One region of the Motilibacter peucedani genome, then DNA from elsewhere that is predicted to be linked to it. Evidence: riboswitches for the same ligand, from Rfam matches in the RefSeq annotation. Region 1 holds a riboswitch; the other holds the start of a gene.
What was found. Region 1 has a riboswitch for S-adenosylmethionine ahead of CLV35_RS14085 (3'(2'),5'-bisphosphate nucleotidase CysQ). Riboswitches for the same ligand answer to the same signal wherever they lie in the genome.

Region 2: another riboswitch for S-adenosylmethionine. It lies ahead of thrC (threonine synthase); the one in region 1 lies ahead of CLV35_RS14085 (3'(2'),5'-bisphosphate nucleotidase CysQ).

The regions. Positions count from the first base shown of each region.
Region 1 is NZ_RBWV01000013.1:209,444-213,644, reverse strand. Features, by position in the region: gene cysD (sulfate adenylyltransferase subunit CysD) at 1-901, opposite strand, end outside; gene CLV35_RS14085 (3'(2'),5'-bisphosphate nucleotidase CysQ) at 898-1,704, opposite strand; SAM riboswitch class IV at 1,764-1,877, opposite strand; gene CLV35_RS14080 (RNA-binding S4 domain-containing protein) at 1,933-2,163, opposite strand; gene CLV35_RS14075 (hypothetical protein) at 2,160-2,510, opposite strand; gene CLV35_RS14070 (ATP-binding protein) at 2,740-3,117, shown strand; gene CLV35_RS14065 (RNA polymerase sigma factor SigF) at 3,066-4,013, shown strand; gene CLV35_RS14060 (hypothetical protein) at 4,048-4,201, opposite strand, start outside.
Region 2 is NZ_RBWV01000016.1:51,125-55,325, forward strand. Features, by position in the region: gene CLV35_RS17885 (alpha,alpha-trehalose-phosphate synthase (UDP-forming)) at 1-226, opposite strand, end outside; gene CLV35_RS20640 (peptidoglycan-binding protein) at 323-1,303, shown strand; SAM riboswitch class I at 1,349-1,483, shown strand; gene thrC (threonine synthase) at 1,499-2,764, shown strand; gene CLV35_RS17900 (ubiquitin-like small modifier protein 1) at 2,761-3,045, shown strand; gene CLV35_RS17905 (cold-shock protein) at 3,164-3,364, shown strand; gene CLV35_RS17910 (SpoIIE family protein phosphatase) at 3,491-4,201, shown strand, end outside.

The sequences.
Region 1 (4,201 bases):
TGCGGTCCTCCATGGCTGCCTCGCTGACCCGGTCGTCGCCGCGGGTCGCGCCGCGCTCGGTCAGCCGCGTCGTCGCCACCTCGGCGACCACCTTGTCGAGCGTGTCGGCGTCGGAGCGTACGGCTGCGGTGAGGTTCGCGTCGCCCATCGTGCGGTAGCGCACGCGCTCGGTCGTCACCGTCTCGCCCTCGCGGGGGACGACGAACTCGTTGACGGCGTAGAGCATGCCGTCGCGCTCGACCACCTCGCGCTCGTGGGCGAGGTAGAGCGCCGGGATGTCGATCTGCTCGGCCGCGATGTAGGACCAGATGTCGAGCTCGGTCCAGTTGGACAGCGGGAAGACGCGGATCGACTCGCCGAGGTGGATGCGCCCGTTGTAGAGGTTCCAGAGCTCGGGGCGCTGGTTCTTGGGGTCCCACTGGCCGAAGTCGTCGCGGAAGGAGAACACCCGCTCCTTGGCGCGCGCCTTCTCCTCGTCGCGGCGGGCCCCGCCGAACAGCGCGGTGAAGCGGTGCTTCTCGACGGCCTCGAGGAGCACCGGCGTCTGGATGCGGTTGCGCGAGCCGTTGGGCTCCTCGCGCACGGTGCCGCGCTCGATCGCGTCGGGCACGGAGGCGACCAGCAGCTGGACGCCGAGCTCCTGGGCCCGGCGGTCGCGGAACTCGAGCACCTCGGGGAAGTTGAGCCCGGTGTCGACGTGCATCACCGGGAAGGGGATGCGCGCCGGCCAGAACGCCTTCTCGGCCAGGCGGAGCATGACGATCGAGTCCTTGCCGCCGGAGAAGAGCAGCACCGGGCGCTCGAGCTCCGCGACGACCTCGCGGAAGATGTGGATCGACTCCGCCTCGAGCGACTGGAGCTGGCTGAGGCGGTAGTCGTGCGCGGACCCGGGGACCGTCATCGCGCGATCGTCTCCTTCCCTGCGTCGTCGGACTGCTGCGAGAGCCGCGCGATGGCGGCCAGCACGTCGTCGGCGAGCTCGGCGCGGCACACCACCAGGTCGGGCAGCGACACGTCGGCCTGGTTGTAGAGGAGCGGCGAGCCGTCGACGCGGCTGGTGTGCAGCCCTGCCGCGCGGGCGACGGCGACGGGCGCGGCGCTGTCCCACTCGTACTGCCCGCCGGTGTGCACGTAGGCGTCCACCTCGCCGCGGACGACGGCGGCGGCCTTGTAGCCCGCCGAGCCGAGCGGCACCAGCTCGCCGCCGAGCGCTTCGGCGACGCCCGTGACCAGCGCTGTCGCGCGGGTGCGGCTGACCGCGAAGCGCGGGGCGGCCCTGCCGTCGCGCGGCGGCGGAGGGGGCACGTCGTCGGTGGCCAGCACGGTGCCGAGGCCCGGGAGCGCGACGGCGGCGTCGGTGAGCTCGCCGTCCTGCCAGAGCGCGACGTGCACGGCCCAGTCGGGACGGCCCGCCTCGCCGAACTCGCGGGTGCCGTCGAGCGGGTCGACGATCCACACGCGGCGCGCGGACAGCCGGGCCGGGTCGTCGACGCCCTCCTCGGAGAGCACGGCGTCACCGGGGCGCAGCCGCGCCAGCAGCTCGACGATCGTCTCGTGGGCGGCGCGGTCGCCGCGGTCGCGCAGGTCGGGCGCGTCGGGGTAGGTCGCCCTCAGAGCCAGCAGGACGTCGGCGGCCTCGCCCGCCGCGGCCCGGGCCACCGCGACGTCGCTGGCCGTCGAGGCCGACCGCTCGGCCCCGGTCACTGTGCGCTCCGGCTCACTGTGCGCTCCGCTCCAGCCCTCTGGCGCTCGGGACGTCCCGAGGACCACGCTTGCCGACCGCCCTGCGCGGCCCGCCTGGTCGTCACCCGGAGCACCCCACCGTGGCGGAGGGTTGCCGGCCAGCGAGCCGGGGCTTGTCGCTGGCGCTCATGACCTCCGCCAAGGATGCCACAGGCGTCGCCCGTCCCCGGGCGCCAGGCCGGGCGCGGATCAGGCCAGGCGCACCGAGCGGCCGTCGCACTCGACGGTGTCACCGGCCGCGAGCTGGGCGCCGCGCCGCGTCTCGACCGCGCCGTTGACCCGCACCCGCCCCTGCTCGACCGCCAGCTTGGCCTCGCCGCCCGTGTCGACGAGCCCGGCCAGCTTGAGCAGCTGCCCGAGCCGGATGCCGCGCTCGCCCACCTCGACCGTGCCGAGGCCGGTCCCGTCGCCGTCGCTCACCGCACGTAGCCCCCGTCGTGGAGACCTGCCTCGATCTCGAACCGGTTGTGCAGGGGGTCCCGCCCGGCGCGCAGGTAGAGCAGAGCGAACCACAGCCCGTAGGTACGCCACTGCTCGACGTGCACCCGCTCGTGCCGCAGCCGCTCGGGCGAGCGCGCCCAGGGGGCGCTGCCGCAGACGTAGGTGTCGCCCCAGGTGACGCCGCCGCGCGGGTAGGCGCGGCGCGGGAGCCCGTGCCGGACGTGCATGCCGTCGTGCTCCTCCGCGGCAGCGCCGAGCAGCGCCGCGTAGGCGCGCGCCAGCCGGCCGACGAGCGCGGCCTGCCGGGCGGCGAGCGGGACGACCACCTCCGGCACGCTAGGCCTGCGCGGGCGCGGGCGGAAGCCCCCCGGTGCGCTCGCGTGCGGGCCGCCGGTCACGGGGTACCGTGGGCAGCGCCGCTCGGGGACCCGCCCCGCGCGTCCGCAGTGCGCGTCCGCAGAGGAGTCCGGGTTGAGCGAGAGCGGCCTGTCAGCTGTCCCGCAGCAGACGACCCAGCAGACCGAGCAGGGACCGTGGGGGACGAGCTCCGACGCCGTGCAGGTCACGCTGCCCGCGTCGAGCGCCTACCTCTCGGTGCTGCGCACCGCGACGGCCGGGCTCGCCGCCCGCCTCGACTTCACCCTCGACGAGATCGAGGACCTCCGCATCGCCGTGGACGAGGCCTGCGCGATGCTCCTGCCGCAGGCCGCCCCGGGCGCCGACCTCAGCTGCACCTTCGAGCTCGAGGCCGACGGGCTGCTCATCACCGTGAGCGCCCCCACCACGCGCGGCAGCCTGCCCGAGCGCGAGACCTTCTCCTGGACCGTGCTCACCGCGCTGGCCGGCGAGGTCGACGCCGGCGTGGGCGAGGGCCTGACCGTCTGGATCTCGCTGCACAAGCGCCGCGAGCAGCTCGCGGGCGTGGGCGCGTGACCGGCGGCCCCGTCGCGGGTCCCGAGGTCGTCGTGTCGCCCGAGGGCACCGTCGAGCTCGTCGACGAGACCGCCGGGCCGGCCGAGGCCGCCCCCGAGGCGCCGGCACGCGTCGTCATCCCCGCCTCCTCGGGCGTCGGCGTCGACCGCGAGCGCACGAAGGCGCTGTTCGCCACCCTCGCCGGCATCGAGGCCGACACCCCGGAGCACAAGCGGGTCCGCGACGCGCTCGTCGAGCAGCACCTGCCGCTCGTCGAGCACCTCGCCCGCCGCTTCCGCAACCGCGGCGAGCCCTACGACGACCTCGTGCAGGTCGCCACGATCGGGCTGATCAAGTCGGTCGACCGCTTCGACCCGTTCCGCGGCGTCGAGTTCTCGACCTACGCGACCCCGACCATCGTCGGCGAGATCAAGCGCCACTTCCGCGACAAGGGCTGGGCCGTGCGCGTGCCCCGGCGCCTGCAGGAGCTGCGCCTCACCCTCACCCAGGCCACCGGCGAGCTGTCGCAGAAGAACGGGCGCAGCCCCACGGTGCACGAGCTGGCCGAGCACCTCGGCATCACCGACGAGGAGGTCCTCGAGGGCCTCGAGTCGGCCAACGCCTACTCCACCCTCTCCCTCGACGCCAGCGACCAGGGCGACGAGGACTCCGTGGCGGTCGTCGACACCCTGGGCGTCGACGACGAGGCGCTCGAGGGCGTCGAGTACCGCGAGTCGCTCAAGCCGATGCTCGAGCGGCTGCCCCCGCGCGAGCAGAAGATCCTGCTGCTGCGCTTCTTCCGCGGCATGACCCAGTCGGAGATCGCGGTCGAGGTCGGCATCTCGCAGATGCACGTGTCACGGCTGCTCGCCCGCACGCTGGCCCAGCTGCGCGAGGGCCTGCTCACCGAGGACTGAGGGCCCGCACTCGCTGCGGTGGCGTGCGACAGGGCTACGGGCGGGCGCCGTCGTCGAGGCGGCCGCCCACCTGCGGCAGCAGCACGAGCACCAGCGCCACGGCGGCGACGACCAGCATCGGCACGCCCGCGGCCCACACGCCGGCGCCCAGGACCGTCGGCGCCATGAGCAGGGCGATCAGCTGCGAC
Region 2 (4,201 bases), on a different contig from region 1:
CCTCGTCGCCGGCGTCGATGCGCCCGCGCGGGCGGCCCTGCACGGCCTGCCGGTCGGCCTCGGTCAGCGCGGTGCACACCCACAGCGCCGAGCTGGTGTCGCGCCCGGCGCTCGAGAGCGCCGAGACCAGCCCGCCGCCGCCCCGGCGCCCCCGCGGCCGCCCCTCGGCGTCGAGGTGGAACGAGAGCGGACCGCGGTTGGACGCGACGAGCAGGGACGCAGCCACCCGGCGAACACTAGCCGGGATGGGCTCCAGTCCCGGGCTCCGTCGACCGATCGGAGGAGCAGAGTCCGCGTCCCCGCACCTCCGAGGAGCCCCGCTGTGCCCCGTCGTCTCGGCCTGCTGCTGCTCGCGGTGCTGGCCCTGCTGCCCCTCCACGCCGCCGGGGCGCAGGCCGCCACCGGCGACGGCGGCGACGTGTCGTGGCCGCAGTGCCCGCACGCGCCGGGCTACGGGCTGCCGATGCCCGGGGCCGGCGCCGGGTTCGTGGTGGTCGGCCTGACGCAGGGACGCCCGTACGCGCCGAACCCCTGCCTCGACACCCAGCTCGCGCACGTGGCGCGCACCGGCGCCCGGCTCGGCGCCTACACCTTCGCCGCGATGCCGACGGCCGCCCAGCTGCGCGCGACCGGGGCCACCGGACCGTACGACTCCTCGACGCGCGCCGGCCGGCTCTCGAACGCGGGCTACGCGCAGGGGCTGTGGTCGGCCGGCGTGCTGGCCGCGCACGGGATCGACGTGCCGATGGTCTGGCTCGACGTCGAGCACCGCCGCGACCAGCCCTGGACCAAGGTGCCCGCCGACAACGTCGCCGTGATCACGGGCAGCGTCCGCGCTCTGCAGGACCGCGGCCTGGGCGTCGGCTTCTACTCCTACCTCTCCGGCTGGCGCGAGATCACCGGCGGGCTGCGCTCCGAGCTGCCCGTCTGGGCGACCGCCGGCCGGCGCGGCCGGTCGGCCGCGCTCGCCATGTGCACCGAGGCCTCCTTCTCCGGCGGTCCGGTGGTGCTCGCCCAGTGGTACGACAGCGTCCGCGACTCGGACCTGGTGTGCCCGGGCGCCGCGCCCGCGGCGCGCGCGCTGCCGCTGCTCCGGCGCGGTTCGCACGGGCCCGCGGTCGTCGAGCTGCGTACGCGTCTCGGCCTCCCGCCCGCCGAGCAGTTCAGCCGGGCGACCGCGCTGGCGGTACGCGCCTTCCAGCGGGCGCACGGACTGGCCGTCGACGGCGTCGTCGGCCCGCAGACCTGGGGCGCACTGCGCGGCGGCCCGGCACCCGACCAGTGGTTCGGCCGGGGGGCCTGACGGCTCCCGGCCGGATCGTCTATCCTGGTCGGCACAACTGAACATTGCTCATCCAGAGGGACTGAGGGAACGGCCCGTCGACGTCCCGGCAACCCTCCTCGAACGTCTTCGTCAGCACGAGGCCCGTCGAGGAGTAGGTGCCAACTCCGGCCTGCGGAAACTCCGCAGGGAAGATGAGGAGAGGCCTCGATCGTCATGACGCTCACGTCTGCTGGACCCCGCTCTGCGGTCCGCGCCCCTTTCGGCCCCGCCGTCGCGCTGGCCTGCCGCGAGTGCGGCACCCGCACCTCGCTCGGCGCCCACTACGCCTGTCTCGAGTGCTTCGGCCCGCTCGAGGTCGTCTACGACCTGCGCCCGGTGACCCGCGAGTCGGTCGCCGCGGGCCCGCAGTCGATCTGGCGCTACAAGGACTTCCTCCCCGTGCCCGAGGACGTCGCCGCCGCGCCGGGCCTCCAGCCGGGGCTCACCCGCCTGGTGCGCGCCGACAACCTGGCCCGCGAGCTCGGCCTGAAGTCGCTGTGGGTCAAGGACGACTCGGGCAACCCGACCCACTCGTTCAAGGACCGCGTCGTGGCGGTCGCGCTCAGCGCGGCCCGCGAGCTGGGCTTCACCACCCTGGCCTGCGCCTCGACGGGCAACCTGGCCAACGCGGTCGCCGCGGCGGCGGCCCGGGCCGGCCTGCGCTCGGTCGTCTTCGTCCCGAGCGACCTCGAGGACGGCAAGATCATCACCACGGCGGTCTACGGCGGCGCGCTGGTCGCGGTCGACGGGTCCTACGACGACGTCAACCGCCTGTGCAGCGAGGTCGCCGCCGACCAGGAGTCGTGGGGCTTCGTCAACATCAACCTGCGGCCCTACTACGCCGAGGGCTCCAAGACGGTCGGCTTCGAGATCGCCGAGCAGCTCGGCTGGCACCTGCCCGAGCAGGTCGTCTCGCCGGTCGCCTCGGGCTCGCTGCTGACCAAGGTCGACAAGGGCTTCCGCGAGCTCGGCGCCGCCGGGCTGGTCGAGCCGACGCCCTACGCCGTCTTCGGCGCCCAGGCCACCGGGTGCTCGCCGGTCTCGGCGGCCTTCGCCGCCGGCGCCGACGTCGTCCGGCCCGTGCGCCCCGCGACGATCGCCAAGTCGCTCGCGATCGGCAACCCCGCCGACGGGCCCTACGCGCTCGACGTCGTGCGGCGCACCGGCGGCGCGGTGGCCGACGTCACCGACGAGGAGGTCGTCGAGGGCATCCGCCTGCTCGCCCGCACCGAGGGCATCTTCGCCGAGACCGCGGGCGGCGTCACGGTCGCCGTGACCCGCAAGCTGCTGGCCGCCGGCCTGCTCGACCCCGACGCCGAGACCGTGCTGCTCAACACCGGCGACGGGCTCAAGACCCTCGACGCCGTCGCGCCCGTCGTCGGCCCCACCGCCACCATCGACCCGTCGTACTCCGCGTTCCAGAAGGCAGGCCTCGCATGAGCGTCAGCGTCCGCATCCCGACCATCCTGCGCACCTACACCGGCGGTGCCGCCGAGGTGACGGCCGAGACCGCCGACGACGCGCGGCTCTCCGACCTGCTCGACGCGCTCGAGTCCGCGCACCCCGGCATCCGGGGCCGCGTGCTCGACGACGCGGGCAACCTGCGCCGCTTCGTCAACGTCTACGTCGGCGACGAGGACGTCCGCTTCGCCGACGGTCTCTCGACCCCGGTTCCTCCGGGTTCGTCCGTCTCTGTCATCCCGGCGGTCGCCGGCGGCTGACGCCACAGGCAGGCAGTCCTGCCGATGTGGTGGTGCGGAGCGCGCCGTACCACTACAGTCCTGCCGACCCGGAACCCGCACGGTGCGAGGGTCCGACAGCACGGCACAGGGAGACGCAATGGCGCAGGGCACTGTCAAGTGGTTCAACGGCGAGAAGGGCTACGGCTTCATCGCCGTCGACGGGGGCGCGGACGTGTTCGTCCACTACAGCGCGATCGACATGCCTGGGTTCAAGACCCTCGAGGAGAACTCGCGCGTCGAGTTCGACATCACGCAGGGCAACAAGGGCCCGCAGGCCGACAAGGTCCGCCTGGTCTGACCCGCTGCGCCCGACGGCCCGGTCCCTCACGGGGGGCCGGGCCTTCGGCGTTCGCAGGAGCCGAAGGGCTGGCACTATGGGTGCCGACACGGACAGGGCTCGCACCGGCCGCGGGACGAGCAGACAGTGAGGAGAGGCCCCATCGAGGCTCTCGCAGCGCAGGCCGACGGGCTGGGCATCGAGGCGGTCGCATCCGGCGCTGAGGGGCGCCGCCGGTTGCCGCGCGTGCTCTCCGACATCCCGTTCGCCGTGCTGGTGCTCGACACCGACGCGGGCACCGTCACCTACTCCAACCCCCTCGCGCGCGAGCTGTGCGACTCGGTGCTGCCCTTCCCGGTCTCGGAGTGGGCGCGCGACGCGGGTTTCAGCGCCGGCCTCGACGACGACGGGCCCTTCGCGCAGGCCGCCGCCGGCTCCGCCGTGCGCGGCGCCTCGGTCGTGCAGCGCCCGCGCGACGGGGCGCCCCCGCGCGTCCTGTGGCTCACCGCAGCCCCGCTGCCCGAGGTCATCGGCCTGGCGGCCGCCTCGCTGGTCATCCTGCTCGCGGTCGACCCGGGCCTGCTCACCGACGAGCTGTTCGAGGTGCGCGGGCGCGCCCTCGTGGCGGCCGGGCTGAGCTTCACCATCACCGACCCGCACCGCGAGGACAACCCGCTGGTGTGGGTCAACCCCGCCTTCCTCGCCACGACCGGCTACACCGAGGACGAGGTCATCGGGGTCAACTGCCGCTTCCTCCAGGGCCCCGACACCGACCCGGCCGCGATCGTCGCCATGCGCGAGGCGATCGACGCCCAGCAGCCGACGCAGGTCGTGCTGCTGAACTACCGCAAGGACGGC